DNA from 2 places in the Streptomyces sp. CB09001 genome. Region 2 is predicted to be linked to the other one. Evidence: riboswitches for the same ligand, from Rfam matches in the RefSeq annotation. Region 2 holds a riboswitch; the other holds the start of a gene.

Region 1 (8,203 bases), 4.4 Mb from region 2:
AGCTGCGCGCGGCGGGTGCGGAGGCGATCCAGGTGAACGGCGTACGGGTCGTCGCAGGCACGTATCTCGCGGACGCCGACAACTCCGTCGGCGTCGACGGGAACAAGATCAACGCGCCGTATCGTTTCCAGGTCATCGGCAAGCCGCAGGACCTCGAACCGGCTCTCAACATTCCTGGAGGAGTGGTGCAGACTCTGGAGAAGGAACAGGCCACCGTTACTGTTGAGCGGTCGAGCAAGATCGTCGTGGACGCCTTGCGAGCGGCGGAGCGGCCTGACTACGCTCGGTCGTCCTCCCAGTGAACCTGCGGTGCATGGGGGGCGTCCGGCGAGGGCATGAGGTTGCGGGGGGTCGGCGCACCGATTGGGTGGTGCGTGGTGGAAACTGTCTGGTGGAGGCGGACGTTGTGAAGGTGTCCGGGTCGGCCAGTGCGTTCAGTAAGGGTTCGTCCTGCCCCACGGGCGGGTCTGTTTCGGTCAAGGGGAATCGCCCGTGAAGTTGTTTGCGAAGTTGTTCGGCAAGAGCGCACGAGAGGGCAGCGGCGACAACGCCACCGCCCGCCATCGCGCACAGCCCGACGCGGAGGGCCGACGCCCGATGTACCGGGACCAGGTGGGTGGTCCGGGCGCGCCGTCTGTTGACCCTGCTCAGTCCGGCGGCATAGGTTTCGGCCAGCCCTCGGCCCCGGGTGCGGGTGGAGGGTTCACCCCCGACCCGTACGCGTCGAACGCCCCGGCGGGGCAGTCGCGGCAGGAGGATCCGTCCATGTCGGCCCTGGTCTGTACGAGGTGCGGCAACCGCAACGCGGAGAACAGCCGTTTCTGCTCCAACTGCGGTGCTCCGCTGCGGCCCGGCGCGGTCCCGGAGCGTGCGTCCGAGACCACCTCCACGATCTCCATCTCCGGTCTCGAGGCCTACGACGCCGAGGTCACCGGCCAGACGGCGATGCCGGCGCTCTCTCCCGAGGCGCAGGCGGCCGTGGACGCGCTGCCCCTGGGCTCCGCCCTCCTGGTCGTGCGCCGCGGGCCGAACTCGGGCAGCCGCTTCCTGCTGGACGGCGAGCTGACCACGGCCGGGCGTCATCCGCAGAGCGACATCTTCCTGGACGACGTGACGGTCTCGCGCCGGCACGTGGAGTTCCGGCGCAGCCCGGACGGGTCGTTCACGGTCGCCGACGTCGGCAGCCTGAACGGCACCTATGTGAACCGGGAGCGCATCGACCAGGTCGCCCTGTCGAACGGTGACGAGGTGCAGATCGGCAAGTACCGGCTGGTGTTCTACGCGAGCCAGCGGGGTTACTGACCCGCCCCCGGGCCGTCCGCCCGGGGAACCTCCAGGGAAGGTCCATGTTTCAAACACCGAGCGGCGGTGCCGGGCAAGGCGCCGCCGTCACGGACAGTGGGCTGATGAGCATCGGCGCAGTGCTGAACGCGCTGCGTGACGAGTTCCCCGACATCACCATCTCCAAGATCCGTTTCCTGGAGTCGGAGGGCCTCGTCGAGCCGCGGCGGACTCCGGCCGGGTATCGCAAGTTCAGCGTGCGCGACGTCGAGCGGCTCGGCCAGGTGCTGCGCATGCAGCGGGACCACTACCTGCCGCTCAAGGTGATCCGTGAGCACCTGGACGCCGTGGAGCGCGGCGAGGCCGTGGCGCTGCCGCGGGTCGGCCGGCAGCGGGACGGGGAGGCGGCCGAGCCCGAGCCCGCCGAGAGCCCGACGGTGGCCCGGATCGGGCGCGACGAGCTGCTGGCCACGGCCGGGATCGGCGAGCAGGAGCTGAAGGAGTGGGAGTCGTACGGACTCCTCGTCCCGCTGCCCGACGGGGCGTACGACGCCGAGGCGGTCACGGTGGCGTCGCTGGTGGTGCAGCTGGGGCGGTTCGGGATCGAACCGCGGCACCTGCGGGTGATGAAGGCCGCAGCCGACCGCGAGGCCGGGCTCGTCGACCAGGTGGTGGCCCCGCTGAAGCGTCACCGCAACCCCCAGACCAGGGCACACGCGGAAGCCCGCACCAAGGAGCTGGCGGGGCTCGCGGTGAAACTGCACGCGGCGCTGGTGCAGACCGCCCTTGGCGTGCGGCTGCCCTGAAACGGGCGGGACCGGGGTCCGGGCCGTGGACCGGGGCGAGGCCCGGGGTGCCCACCCGGTCCGGACCCGGATCGCCCACCCGATCCCGGCCCGACTACCCAAACGTCCCGGGCACGGCCTAGGGTTGCTGTGTGAACGAGCTCGATGTCGTAGGTGTCCGGGTCGAGATGCCCTCCAACCAGCCGATCGTGCTGCTGCGCGAGGTGGGCGGCGACCGTTACCTTCCCATCTGGATCGGACCGGGGGAGGCGACGGCGATCGCCTTCGCCCAGCAGGGCATGGCTCCCGCACGGCCGCTGACCCACGACCTCTTCAAGGACGTGCTGGAAGCCGTCGGCCAGGAGCTCACCGAAGTACGCATCACCGACCTGCGCGACGGGGTCTTCTACGCCGAGCTGGTCTTCGCGAGCGGGGTCGAGGTCAGTGCCAGGCCGTCCGACGCCATAGCGCTGGCCCTGCGCACCGGTACGCCGATCTACGGCAGCGACACGGTCCTCGACGACGCCGGTATCGCCATTCCGGACGAGCAGGAGGACGAGGTGGAGAAGTTCCGTGAGTTCCTCGACCAGATCTCGCCCGAGGACTTCGGGACCAGCAATCAGTGAGACGCGGGCCCGTCCGGGCACATCCGGCTAGCCTTTCCCGGGATGAGACACGGGAAACCACTCGTAGGGTGATTATCACTCGGCGTGCCGAGTGTGGCGATCGTTGACGCACCCTTGGTGACTGCCTACCTTCGAGGAGGCAGGTCAAGGACGGAGGTCGGCGTGAGAATCAGCGGCGACGGTACGGTTGGGGGTGGCCCCGGGCACAGCCTCGGGGCAGGTGGTCCGTACCCTCCCCCGGGCTCCCGGCTTCGCGCAGGCGCGGGCCACGCCCAGCACGGTGTTGCGGCCGATCCCGGTCCACAGCGACCGGCAGCCGTGCCGACCAGCGGAGGGGCGACGTCCATGGCGTCCGAGCAGATCGGCTACCGCGGGCCGACGGCCTGCGCGGCCGCCGGCATCACCTACCGGCAACTCGACTACTGGGCCCGTACGGGCCTGGTCGAGCCCAGCGTGCGGCCCGCGCACGGATCCGGGACGCAGCGGCTGTACAGCTTCCGCGACGTGGTCGTGCTGAAGATCGTCAAGCGCTTCCTCGACACCGGTGTGTCCCTGCAGAACATCCGCACCGCCGTCCAGCACCTCAGGGAGCGCGGCTTCCGCGACCTGGAGCGGATGACGCTGATGAGCGACGGCGCCACCGTCTACGAGTGCACGTCGCCCGAGGAGGTGCACGCCCTGCTCCAGGGCGGGCAGGGCATCTTCGGGATCGCCGTCGGCGTGGTGTGGCGGGACGTGGAGAGCGCGCTGTCCCAGTTGCACGGTGAGCGGATCGACACGGGCGAGACCCTGGTCGGGCACAATCCGGCCGACGAGCTGGCCCGGCGGCGGAACAACCGGGCGGTCTGACCCCCGCGGCGCACGGAGCCGTCCGGCGACGCCATTGTCAGTGGCGTAGGGCAGCATCGTAGATGTGAGAACCGCGCCCACGATCCTGCATCTCGACATGGACGCCTTCTTCGCCTCGGTGGAGCAGGCGTCCAAGCCGAGCCTGCGCGGGAAGGCCGTAGTGGTGGGCGGCCTCGGACCGCGCGGTGTGGTCGCCACCTGCTCGTACGAGGCGCGGGTGTTCGGGGTGCACTCCGCGATGCCGATGGGCCAGGCCCGAAGGCTCGCGCCGCACGCCGCCTACCTCGTGCCGCGTTTCGAGCTCTACCGGTCGATCAGCGAGCAGGTGATGCGGCTGTTGCGGGAGCTGTCGCCGCTGGTGGAGCCGCTGAGCCTGGACGAGGCCTTCGTGGACCTGGACGCGGGCGGGGCGGCGCGGGACGCGGAGTCGGCGCAGCTGGCCGGAGCGAAGCTGCGCACGGACATCCGCACCGTCACCGGCCTCACCGGATCCGTGGGCCTCGCCGCCTCCAAGATGCTGGCCAAGATCGCCTCGGAGGCGGCCAAGCCCGACGGACTGGTGCTCATCCCGCCGGGTACGGAGCGGGCCATGCTGGAGCCGATGACGGTGCGGACGCTGCCCGGGGTGGGACCGGCCACGGGAGACCATCTGCGGCGGGCGGGGATCACCACGGTCGGCGAGATCGCCGAGGCGGGCGAGGACGAGCTGGTGCGGCTGCTGGGCAAGGCGCACGGCCACGCCCTGTACGCCATGGCGCTGGCGCGGGACGAGCGTCCGGTGGTGGCCGAGCGGGAGACCAAGTCGGTGTCCGTGGAGGACACCTACGACGTGGACATCCACGACCGGGTGCGGGTCGGCGTCGAGGTGGGGCGGCTGGCGGACCGCTGCGTGCGGCGGCTGCGCGCCTCCGGCCTCTCCGGGCGGACGATCGTGCTCAAGGTGCGCAGATACGACTTTTCCACGCTCACGCGTTCCGAGACCCTGCGCGGCCCCACCGACGATGCCGCGGTGGTGCGGGAGGCGGCCGCCAGACTGCTGGACTCGGTGGACACCACGGGCGGAGTGCGGCTGCTCGGGGTGGGTGTCAGCGGGCTCGCCGACTACACGCAGGAGGACCTGTTCGCGCAGGCGGCGGGGGACCGCGCGGAGGAACCGGCCGAGGAACCCGGGACCGGGCCCGCCGAGGAGCAGAGCACCTCGCCCGCCGAGCGGCGATGGCCGTCGGGGCACGACGTGCGGCACGCGGAGCTGGGGCACGGCTGGGTGCAGGGCAGTGGTCTCGGGCGGGTCACCGTGCGCTTCGAGACGCCGTACTCCGCGGTCGGGCGGGTGCGGACCTTCCCGGTGGACGACCCGGAGCTGACACCGGCGGACCCGCTGCCGCTGGTCGCCGGGACGGAGAGCGGCGAGAGCGGTCAGCCGTCGTCGTTGCCCTTGCCGGCCAGCTTGCCGAAGTCGTGATCGGGAGGAGGGGGAGCGGCCGCCACGTCCAGGCCGTAGTGGTGGTAGAGCTGGAGTTCCTGCTCCGGCGAGAGGTGGCGGCCGACGCCGAAGTCGGGCGCCTCCTTGATCAGCGCCCGGTCGAAGGGCACGCGCAGGGTGCCGTCGACCAGCTCGCTGGGCTCCAGGGGGACGAAGGCGTCCCGGCTGAAGAGACCCGTTCGTATCGCCGCCCACTCGGGGACGCCGGTGGCATCGTCGAGGTAGACCTCGTCCACGGTGCCGATCCTGGTGCCGTCGCGGTCGAACGCCTTGCGGCCGATCAGGTTCCGCGGATCGATGTCAGTACGCACGGGGCCCTCCACTTGATCGCACCACTGGGCCGGACTGGGGTCACGACACCAGCCGCCTAATCATCCGTAAGTACTACAAAAGAGCACAAGTGCCCGGTCGGCCACTCGAAGTCCGTGCGGCGACCTCGCTGGTACGCTGGCAAACGGCTGCTGACCCCGCGCGGGAGAGTCCTCCGGACACCACCGGAGGCGCCGAAGGAGCAAATCCTCCCCGGAATCTCTCAGGCTCACGTACCGCACGGACGAGGTCACTCTGGAAAGCAGGGCGGGTGTCGACGGCTTCCGCTCTCACCGACGGTGAAAGCCGGGAGAGCCCCAGGGCTCGCCCGGTGAAGCTCTCAGGTTGAGATGACAGAGGGGGAGGCCGTCCGGGTACCCGCGCCGTGGTGCCCCTCGAAGGTCGTCAGACCAGGAGGCCTCCGCAATGACCGCCCACCGCACTCCGCTCTCCGAACTCGAACAGGCCATGCCGTTCGAGCAGCGTCACATCGGCCCCGACCACGAGGCCCGGGCCAAGATGCTCGCGCAGGTCGGTTACGGTTCGCTCGACGAACTGACGGCCGCCGCGGTGCCGGATGTGATCAAGAACGCCGACGCGCTGGACCTGCCGGGCGCGCGCTCCGAGGCCGAGGTCCTGGCCGAGCTCCGCTCGCTGGCCGACCGCAACCAGGTCCTCGACTCCATGATCGGCCTCGGCTACTACGGCACCTTCACCCCGCCGGTCATCCTGCGCAACGTCATGGAGAACCCGTCCTGGTACACGGCGTACACGCCCTACCAGCCGGAGATCTCCCAGGGCCGGCTCGAGGCCCTCCTGAACTTCCAGACCATGGTCGCCGAGCTGACCGGCCTGCCCACCTCCGGCGCCTCGCTGCTCGACGAGGGCACCGCGGCCGCCGAGGCGATGGCGCTGTCCCGGCGCATGGGCAAGAACAAGAAGGGCCTGTTCCTGGTCGACGCGGACGCCCTGCCGCAGACCGTCGCCGTGATACGGACCCGCGCCGAGCCGACCGGCGTCGAGGTCGTCGTCGCCGACCTGAGCGAGGGCATCCCGGCCGAGGTCGCCGAGCGGGAGATCAACGGCGTCCTGATCCAGTACCCGGGTGCCTCCGGAGCCGTCCGCGACATCAAGCCGGTGATCGACCGCGCGCACGAGCTCGGCGCGCTCGTCACCGTCGCCGCCGACCTGCTCGCCCTCACCCTGCTCACCTCGCCCGGCGAGCTGGGCGCGGACATCGCGGTGGGCACCACCCAGCGCTTCGGCGTGCCGATGGGCTTCGGCGGACCGCACGCCGGCTACATGGCCGTGCACGAGAAGTTCGCCCGCAGCCTCCCCGGCCGTCTGGTCGGCGTCTCCGTCGACGCCGACGGCGACAAGGCCTACCGCCTGGCCCTGCAGACCCGCGAGCAGCACATCCGCCGCGAGAAGGCCACCAGCAACATCTGCACCGCGCAGGTGCTGCTCGCCGTCATGGCCGGCATGTACGCCGTCTACCACGGCCCCGAGGGCCTGCGGGCCATCGCCCGCCGCACCCACCGGTACGCCACGATCACCGCCGCCGGCCTCGCCGCGGGCGGCGTCGAGATCGTCCACGGCTCCTACTTCGACACCGTCACCGCGCGGGTGCCCGGCCGGGCCGCCGAGGTGGTGCACGCCGCTCGCGAGAACGGCATCAACCTGCGGCTCGTCGACGCCGACCACGTGTCGTTCGCCTGCGACGAGACCACCACGCGCGCCCAGGTCGGCGGCGTGTGGCACGCCTTCGGCGTCGAGGGCGACATCGAGTCGCTGGACGCGGAGACCGCACAGGGACTGCCCGAGTCGCTGCTGCGCACCGACGACTTCCTGACCCACCCCGTCTTCCACCAGCACCGCTCCGAGACCGCGATGCTGCGCTACCTGCGCCGCCTCGCCGACCGGGACTACGCGCTGGACCGCGGCATGATCCCGCTGGGCTCCTGCACCATGAAGCTCAACGCGACCACCGAGATGGAGCCGGTCACCTGGCCCGAGTTCGGCGCGCTGCACCCCTTCGCGCCCGCCGACCAGGCGCAGGGCTACCTCACCCTCATCCGTGAGCTGGAGGAGCGGCTCGCCGAGGTCACCGGGTACGACAAGGTCTCGCTCCAGCCCAACGCCGGGTCGCAGGGCGAGTTCGCCGGCCTGCTCGCCGTACGCGGCTACCACCGGGCCAACGGCGACGAACAGCGCACCGTCTGCCTCATCCCGTCCTCCGCGCACGGCACCAACGCCGCCAGCGCCGTGATGGCCGGCATGAAGGTCGTCGTCGTCAAGACCGCCGAGGACGGCGAGATCGACGTCGAGGACCTGCGCGCCAAGATCGAGAAGCACCGCGACGAGCTGGCCGTGCTGATGATCACCTACCCGTCCACGCACGGCGTGTTCGAGGAGCACGTGGCCGACATCTGCGCGCAGGTGCACGACGCGGGCGGCCAGGTCTACGTCGACGGCGCCAACCTGAACGCCCTCGTCGGCCTCGCCAAGCCCGGGCACTTCGGCGGCGACGTCTCCCACCTGAACCTGCACAAGACCTTCTGCATCCCGCACGGCGGCGGCGGTCCCGGCGTGGGCCCCGTGGGCGTACGGTCGCACCTGGCGCCGTACCTGCCCAACCACCCGCTGCAGCCCGCGGCCGGTCCGCAGAGCGGCGTCGGTCCCATCTCGGCGGCGCCGTGGGGCTCGGCCGGCATCCTGCCGATCTCCTGGTCCTACGTCCGCCTGATGGGCGGCGAGGGCCTCAAGCGCGCCACGCAGGTGGCCGTGCTGTCCGCCAACTACATCGCCAAGCGGCTGGAGCCGCACTTTCCGGTGCTCTACACCGGCCCCGGCGGGCTGGTCGCGCACGA
Region 2 (8,203 bases):
CGCGTTCTCCTCGTTCACGGCCATCGCGTAGAGCGTGATCCACTCCATGGCCAGGGCCTGCGGGTCGCCCTCGGAGCGCAGCTTGCGCGCGGTGTTGGCGGCCCGGCGGCGGACCTTCAGGCCGCCCGGCAGGATGCCCTCGCGGGTCATGCCGCGCTCGACGCACGCCTGCATCACCCGCCAGATCTCCAGCAGGCCCGCGCGGATCTCGTCCTCGTCGCGCCAGGCACGCTCGTTCTCCAGCATCAGGGCGGAGATGGACAGGCCCGTCTCGCGGGTCAGGCGCAGCAGCTCGTCGCCGGTGCGGAAGGGGTACTTCAGGACGGTGTCGTCGAGGACTATGCGGTCCGCGCCGACCGCGTCCTCGTCGACGACGAAGCCGCCGCCGACCGAGTAGTACGTCTTGGTCAGCACCTCGGCGCCCTCGGCGTCGTACGCCCACAGGGTCATGCCGTTGGCGTGGTACGGGAGGGTCTTGCGGCGGTGCAGGACCATGTCGTCGTCGTAGGAGAAGGCGATCTCGTGCTCGCCGAGGAGGCTGATGCGGCCGGACGTCCTGATCGTCTCGACACGGGCGTCCGCCGTCTCCACGTCCACCGTGCGCGGCGAGTCGCCCTCCAGGCCGAGCAGCACCGCCTTGGGGGTGCCGTGGCCGTGGCCGGTGGCGCCGAGCGAGCCGTACAGCTCGGCGCGGACCGAGGCGACGGAGTCCAGCAGCTCCTCGTTGCGCAGGCGACGGGCGAACATGCGGGCCGCGCGCATCGGGCCGACCGTGTGCGAGCTCGACGGGCCGATGCCGATCGAGAACAGGTCGAAGACCGAGATGGCCACGGGGACTCCTCAGAACGGGGGTGGTGCGGAGGGGGTGCCGAGGGGCGGGGCGCCCGGCCGCTTGTGGCGGATGCGGCGTCCCACCCCTCGGGTGCGGTGTCTACTTGTTCAGACCCGGGTACAGCGGGTGCTTGTCGGCCAGGGTCTTCACCCGGGCCTTGAGGGCCTCCGCGTCGTAGGACGGCTTCAGCGCCTCGGCGATCACGTCCGCGACCTCGGCGAAGTCCTCGGCGGTGAAGCCGCGGGTCGCCAGGGCCGGCGTACCGATGCGCAGACCGGAGGTCACCATCGGCGGACGCGGGTCGTTGGGGACGGCGTTGCGGTTGACCGTGATGCCGACCTCGTGGAGACGGTCCTCGGCCTGCTGCCCGTCCAGCTCGGAGTCGCGCAGGTCCACCAGGACCAGGTGGACGTCCGTGCCGCCGGTCAGGACGGAGACGCCCGCCGCCTTCGCGTCGTCCCGCACCAGGCGCTCGGCGAGGATGCGGGCACCCTCCAGCGTACGGCCCTGGCGCTCCTTGAAGTCCTCGCTCGCGGCGACCTTGAAGGCGACGGCCTTCGCGGCCACCACGTGCTCCAGCGGTCCACCCTGCTGACCGGGGAAGACGGCGGAGTTGATCTTCTTGGCCAGCTCGGCCGTGGAGAGGATCACACCGCCGCGGGGGCCGCCCAGGGTCTTGTGGGTGGTGGTGGTGACCACGTGGGCGTGCGGCACCGGGTTCGGGTGCAGGCCCGCCGCGACCAGACCGGCGAAGTGCGCCATGTCGACCATCAGGTACGCGCCGACCTCGTCCGCGACCTTGCGGAACGCGGCGAAGTCCAGCTGCCGCGGGTAGGCGGACCAGCCCGCCACGATCAGCTTCGGCTTGGTCTCCTTGGCCAGGCGCTCCACCTCGGCCATGTCGACCTGGCCGTCGTCGCCGACGTGGTAGGGGACGACGTTGTAGAGCTTGCCGGAGAAGTTGATCTTCATGCCGTGGGTCAGGTGCCCGCCGTGGGCGAGGTTCAGACCCATGATCGTGTCGCCGGGCTTGAGCAGCGCGAACATCGCGGCCGCGTTGGCCTGGGCGCCCGAGTGCGGCTGCACGTTGGCGTGCTCGGCGCCGAAGAGCGCCTTGACCCGGTCGATGGCGATCTGCTCGATCACGTCGACGTGCTCGCAGCCGCCGTAGTAGCGGCGGCCGGGGTAGCCCTCGGCGTACTTGTTGGTGAGGACCGAGCCCTGGGCCTCCATGACCGCGACCGGGGCGAAGTTCTCGGAGGCGATCATCTCGAGGGTGGACTGCTGGCGGTCCAGCTCGGCGTCGACGGCCGCGGCGACGTCCGGGTCCAGCTCGTGCAGGGGTGTGTTCAGAAGCGACATGCGATCGTGACTCCTCAGGCGCCGGCGAAGGCGGTGTACTCGTCGGCGGAGAGCAGGTCGGCGGGCTCGTCCGTGACCTTCACCTTGAACAGCCAGCCGCCCTCGAAGGGGGCGCTGTTCACCAGCGACGGGTCGTTGACGACGTCCTCGTTGACCTCGGCGATCTCGCCGGAGACGGGGGAGTACAGGTCGGAGACCGACTTGGTCGACTCCAGTTCGCCGCAGGTCTCGCCCGCGGTCACCGTGTCGCCGACCTCGGGAAGCTGCACGAAGACGACGTCACCGAGCGCGTTGGCCGCGTGCTCCGTGATGCCGACCGTCGAGACGCCGTCCTCGGCGCCCGACAGCCACTCGTGCTCCTTGCTGTAGCGCAGCTGCTGGGGGTTGCTCATGGCCTGAATTCTCCTGTACGCGAGGAAGTGGCTGGTGAAGGGGGTGGTGGGGCGGTACGTCGCACGGGGCCGATGCCGCCGGGGACACGGGCGGCCGACGCCGCCGGGGGACACGGGCGGCCGACCCTGCCGGGGACACAGGGGGCCGGTGCCGCCCAGTGTCTACTTCTGGCGCTTGTAGAACGGCAGCGCCACGACCTCGTACGGCTCGTGACTGCCACGGATGTCCACGCCGACGCCCTCGGTCCCCGGGGCCGCGTGCGCCGCGTCGACGTACGCCATGGCGATCGGCTTGCCCAGCGTCGGGGACGGAGCGCCCGAGGTGACCTCGCCGATCACCTCGCCGCCCGCGACGACCCGGTACCCGGAGCGCGGCACCCGGCGGCCCTCGGCGACCAGGCCGACCAGGACGCGGGGCGGGTTCTGCTCCGCGCGGGAAGCGGCCTCGGTCAGCGCGGCGCGCCCGACGAAGTCGCCCTCCTTCTCGAACTTCACCACCCGGCCCAGACCGGCGTCGAACGGGGTCAGCGCGGTCGACAGCTCGTTGCCGTACAGCGGCATGCCCGCCTCCAGGCGGAGCGTGTCCCGGCAGGACAGACCGCACGGGACCAGTCCCGCGCCCTCGCCCGCCTTGGTCAGCGCCTGCCACAGCTCGACCGCGTGCTCCGGCTTCACGAACAGCTCGAAGCCGTCCTCGCCGGTGTAGCCGGTGCGCGCGATCAGCGCCGGGACGCCGGCGACCGTGCCGGGCAGACCGGCGTAGTACTTCAGGCCGTCCAGGTCGGCGTCGGTGAGCGACGCGAGGATGGCCGGGGACTCGGGGCCCTGCACGGCGAGCAGCGCGTAGGCGTCGCGGTCGTCGCGCACCTCGGCGTCGAAGCCGGCCGCCCGCCCGGTCAGCGCGTCCAGCACGACCTGGGCGTTGGAGGCGTTGGCAACGACCATGTATTCGGTCTCACCGAGCCGGTAGACGATCAGGTCGTCCAGGATGCCGCCGTCCTCGCGGCAGATCATGGTGTAGCGGGCCCGGCCCGGCTTCACGGTGCCGATGTTGCCGACCAGCGCGAAGTTCAGCAGCTCGGCCGCCTGCGGGCCGGTGACGGTGATCTCGCCCATGTGCGAGAGGTCGAAGAGACCGGCGCGGGTGCGCACCGCGACGTGCTCCTCGCGCTCGGAGCCGTAGCGCAGGGGCATGTCCCAGCCGGCGAAGTCGGTCATCGTCGCGCCCAGCGCGCGATGCGTGGCATCCAGCGCGGTACGGCGCGGTTCGGTACTGCTCATCGGTCGGTCGTCTCCCAGGACAGGACGGGGCGAGGTCGGTCCTCCCCATCTGTCATCGGAACCTGAGAGGTTCGCCACGGCCACCGGAGTACGGCGATCAGGGCTTGCACCTTGGGTGGGACCGCCGTCGGGGGCGGCCCGCTTTTCAGATGTGCCTCGCCCGCGCGGTAACGGGGCCTGAGAGATTCAAGGGAGGGACTTGCTCCTTCGGCGCCCCGGCGCGGCCGGGGACTCTCCCGCGCGGATTCAAACGGCCGGTATGCAGTTGGCGCCGCCATCATTGCACGCCCGGGCGATCCGTGGCAGACCGTGATCTGTAACCGGCTTGTGGCAGTAAGCGAACGAAAACGCGAGACCCGCGCATTACCTTCTCTTTACACTCGACGGGGAGGTACTCGTGTACCGCCCCAGGGGAGGACGATCACGGTGAACAGGCCCACGGCGTACGCCACGACCTCGGGACTCGCGCTGCCCAAGCAGCCGACCGCCCCGGCCCCCGAGGCATGCGCCCCACTGACCGCACCCGTCGTCCGCGACCTGAGGGACCGCGACGGCCGCAGCCCGCACGCCCTGCTCTTCGGACCCCGGGACCTGGTGGTGATCACCGGCCTGCCCGGCAGCGGCAAGTCCACGCTGATGCGGCGCACCGTGCGCGGTGGCCGCGTCGACTCCCAGGACACCCGCGACCGCTGGGACCGGCGCATGCCGCGCCTCCTGCCGTACACGCTCTACCGCCCCCTCGTCCGCCTCGCCCACTACGCCGGACTGCGCCGCGCGCTGCGCTCCGGCGAGGGCGTCGTCGTGCACGACTGCGGCACCCAGGCCTGGGTGCGCGGCTGGCTGGCCCGCGAGGCCCGCCGCCGGGACGGCACGCTGCACCTGCTGCTCCTCGACGTCGCTCCCGGCGAGGCCCTGGCAGGCCAGCGCGAGCGCGGCCGGGGCGTCTCGCGGTACGCGTTCCTGCGGCACCGCACGGCCAACTCCCGCCTGCTGCGCGCGGTGACCGAAGGCGCCCTGCCCGCGGGCTGCTCCTCGGCGGTCGTCCTCGACCGGGCGGCGGCCGACACCCTGCGGCGGATCGCCTTCACGGGGTGACGCACGGTAGGGCTCCGGGGCCGAACGGGTTAGCCTTTCAGCCACGAACGGCGGTACCAGGCAGCAGGCGGTAGGTAGGCAGATGGACTTCCCGGCACAGACGCACCCCCACCCGCACGGCGGGTGGCCAGGCAACGAGCTGGAGGAGGTGCTGTCCGCCTCCCTCGGCATCCCGTCGGCCGGCGGCCGGATCGTGGAGGTCCTCGGCCGCAGCTTCCTGTGGATCCCCCTGCCGAACGGCGGCGGCCCGCACAGCGGCCCCCTCGACCTGCCGTCGCTGGAGATCGACGGCCAGGCCTACGTGCCGGTGTTCAGCTCGGAGGAACAGCTTCGCCAGGTCGCGGGCGCGCACATGGCGTACACCGTCGCCCCCGCCGCGGAGTTCGCCCGCGGCCTGCCCCCGCAGGTCGGCATCGCGGTGAACCCGGAGGGCGTGGTCGGCATCCCGCTGCCGCCGCCCGCCGTGGCCGAGCTGTGCCGGGCCGGGCGCACCCCGCTGGACGGGCCCTCCTCCGGCGGCCGGGTCCGCCTCTTCGAGCCGGACTGGCAGGACGACCCGGTGGACTTCCTGGCCGCGGCCTCCGCCGAGTTCGCCGCCACCGGCGTCGTACGCAGCGCGCGCCGCTGCCTGGCCGCCGTCGAGACCGCCGACCCGGTCCTGTTCGTCGGCGTCGAACTGACCCACTGGGAGGACGACGCCCGCGCCCTCCCCCTGGACGCCCTCGGCCGAGCCCTCGCCAAGTCCCCCCTGAAATGGCAGGTCAACCTGGTCCTCCTGGAAGCGGCCCAGGACCCGGTCTGCGACTGGATGCGGGAAAGGGTCCGTCCCTTCTACGAGCGGGACTTGTAGACGCCGGTCAGGGTGAGCGCCCCGAAAGGGGCGCGGGGCTGTGACATGTGCGGCTCCGCCGCGTGGGCGCGACAAGCCACGACGCACCTGCACCCGCAAGACGGCAGCACACCCCGAGCTGGAAGGCCCCCCGCACCCGGCGGAGCCTTAAGCTGGTCCCCACACCGGGGGAACTTCTCGAAGGGGCGATACGCGTGAGCGCCAGCGGCACCACGACCGGACAGGTCGAGCACATGCTGCGCCAGGTGACGCCCGGGCGCTACGACGCCTACGAGGCCCTGCTGCGCGCCCTCGCCACCCCCACTTCCGGCCAGGTCTGGATGCTGCTGTGGCACGGCCAGGCCGGCTCCCCGGACGCCCAGTACGGGAACATGGACGTCGAGGGCTACGGCTACGCGCCCTGCGTGACCTCCGCCCAGGAGCTCTCGGCCAGCGGCTGGAACCGTTCGTACGAAGTGGTCGACGGCCTGGAGGTCGCCCGCGCCCTCTACCCGGACCACTACGGCCTGTGGCTCAACCCGCACGCCCCCGGCGGCGGCGTCGGCATCCCCTGGCTCGACCTGCGCCGCATCGCCTCCGGCCTGGACCGCCAGCCCGCCGGGCCCCTGCGGCTGTCCGAACCGGCCATCGAGATCCCCCAGTTCTACGCCCTGCTCGCGCAGAACGCCCACCGCACCCCGGCGGTCCGTGCGCTGCGCCGTGCCTGGGTGCAGCCGGCGCTGGGAGCGCCGTACCTCGCCATCGGCCTGGACGTGTACGACACCTCTCCGCCGGCCGTCGACGCGGTGCGCGCGATGATGCAGCAGTCCGTCGGCGCGGTACCGGACGGGCTGCCGGTGTCGACGGTGGCGATGACCGACGCCCACGACCCGGTCGCCCTGTGGCTGCGCGCCAACGCGCGCCCGTTCTACGACCGTGAGGCCCACGCGGCGGCCCCCGCCCAGGCACCGGCGGGCGGGTACGGATACCCTCCGGCCGGTAGCCGGTACTGACGGCGGCGGGGTCCGTCTTCCCCGTCGGAAGAGGCGATCTTCGCGCGTAGATGGCGACGCAAAGCACCATCTTGTCCTGGATGTCCCAACTCGCCCGTGTCCGGCCCCCGTTACCCACTGTCCGGATAACGGAACACCTCAAACAGCATCACGGTTGCGCATCCATTCCCCGTCAAGTCTGGCTACAGATCGCCAAAGCGTTGAAGACTCCCGCAACAAGGGGTGGATGCTCGCCTCTTTGTACGACGGACTGATCACGCCGCTACAGCGGCAAGTGCGGGCCGGCTACCGCCGGTTGAGAGGGGTCCCTGCCAGATGACGGCACCATTGCACGAGCCGACCGCGGAAGCGGCCCCGAGTGCGGCAGAGGAAGCGGCGGTCGCCGGCGCCGAGGCCAAGTCGGTACAAGGGCGCTCCCTGGGCCGGATCGCCTGGGAGCGCCTGAAGCGGGACAAGCTGGCCCTCGCGGGCGGCATCGTCGTGCTGGTCCTCGTCGTGGTCGCCGTGTTCGCGCCCTTGATCACCTCCCTCTACGGGCAGGACCCCAACGCGTACAACGAGGACATGATCGACCCGCTGTTCGGTACCCCGACGGGTTCCCTGGGCGGCGTCGGCGGCGAGCACTGGCTCGGCGTGGAGCCGGTCAACGGCCGCGACATCTTCGCCCGCATCGTCCACGGCGCACGGATCTCGCTGCTCGTCGGCTTCCTGTCCGCCATGGTCGCCGTGGTCCTCGGCACCGTCCTCGGTGTCCTCGCGGGCTTCTTCGGCGGCTGGGTCGACTCCCTCATCTGCCGCGTCATGGACGGCCTGCTGGCCTTCCCGCAGCTGCTCTTCATCATCGCCCTGGTCTCCGTCATGCCGGACAACATGCTCGGACTGAGCGGCACGGGCGTGCGCCTGCTCATGATGATCGTGGTCATCGGCTTCTTCGGCTGGCCCTACATCGGTCGCGTGGTCCGCGGCCAGACACTCTCGATGCGCGAACGGGAGTACGTCGAGGCGGCCCGGTCGCTGGGGGCCGGACGGTTCTACATCCTCTTCAAGGAACTGCTGCCCAACCTGGTGGCGCCGATCATCGTGTACACGACGATGATGATCCCCACCAACATCCTCACCGAGGCGGCGCTCAGCTTCCTGGGCGTGGGCGTCAAGCCGCCCACGTCGTCCTGGGGGCAGATGCTCTCGAGCGCGATCGACTACTACAAGTCGGACCCCATGTACATGGTGGTCCCCGGTGTGGCGATCTTCATCACCGTTCTTGCCTTCAACCTCTTCGGTGACGGCGTGCGCGACGCGCTGGACCCGAAGGGCTCCCGCTGACCCTGCCGTACCGCAAGGCGACCCGTGGCACCTGCACGGGGTCTCTCATCTAATCCGGAGGATCCGAGATCGTGAC

Evidence for each region. Region 2 has a riboswitch for glycine ahead of gcvT (glycine cleavage system aminomethyltransferase GcvT). Riboswitches for the same ligand answer to the same signal wherever they lie in the genome.
Region 1: another riboswitch for glycine. It lies ahead of gcvP (aminomethyl-transferring glycine dehydrogenase); the one in region 2 lies ahead of gcvT (glycine cleavage system aminomethyltransferase GcvT).

Annotation. Positions count from the first base shown of each region.
Region 1 covers NZ_CP026730.1:767,093-775,295, reverse strand. The annotation lists gene C4J65_RS03635 (DUF881 domain-containing protein) at 1-302, shown strand, start outside; gene C4J65_RS03630 (FHA domain-containing protein) at 451-1,302, shown strand; gene C4J65_RS03625 (MerR family transcriptional regulator) at 1,347-2,087, shown strand; gene C4J65_RS03620 (bifunctional nuclease family protein) at 2,219-2,692, shown strand; gene C4J65_RS03615 (MerR family transcriptional regulator) at 2,855-3,541, shown strand; gene C4J65_RS03610 (DNA polymerase IV) at 3,606-5,003, shown strand; gene C4J65_RS03605 (PRC-barrel domain-containing protein) at 4,958-5,335, opposite strand; glycine riboswitch at 5,487-5,582, shown strand; gene gcvP (aminomethyl-transferring glycine dehydrogenase) at 5,760-8,203, shown strand, end outside.
Region 2 covers NZ_CP026730.1:5,212,866-5,221,068, forward strand. The annotation lists gene C4J65_RS24425 (L-serine ammonia-lyase) at 1-831, opposite strand, end outside; gene glyA (serine hydroxymethyltransferase) at 932-2,194, opposite strand; gene gcvH (glycine cleavage system protein GcvH) at 2,209-2,586, opposite strand; gene gcvT (glycine cleavage system aminomethyltransferase GcvT) at 2,749-3,867, opposite strand; glycine riboswitch at 4,023-4,116, opposite strand; gene C4J65_RS24445 (AAA family ATPase) at 4,294-4,962, shown strand; gene C4J65_RS24450 (enhanced serine sensitivity protein SseB) at 5,045-5,812, shown strand; gene C4J65_RS24455 (enhanced serine sensitivity protein SseB C-terminal domain-containing protein) at 6,007-6,804, shown strand; gene C4J65_RS24460 (ABC transporter permease) at 7,120-8,127, shown strand; gene C4J65_RS24465 (ABC transporter substrate-binding protein) at 8,199-8,203, shown strand, end outside.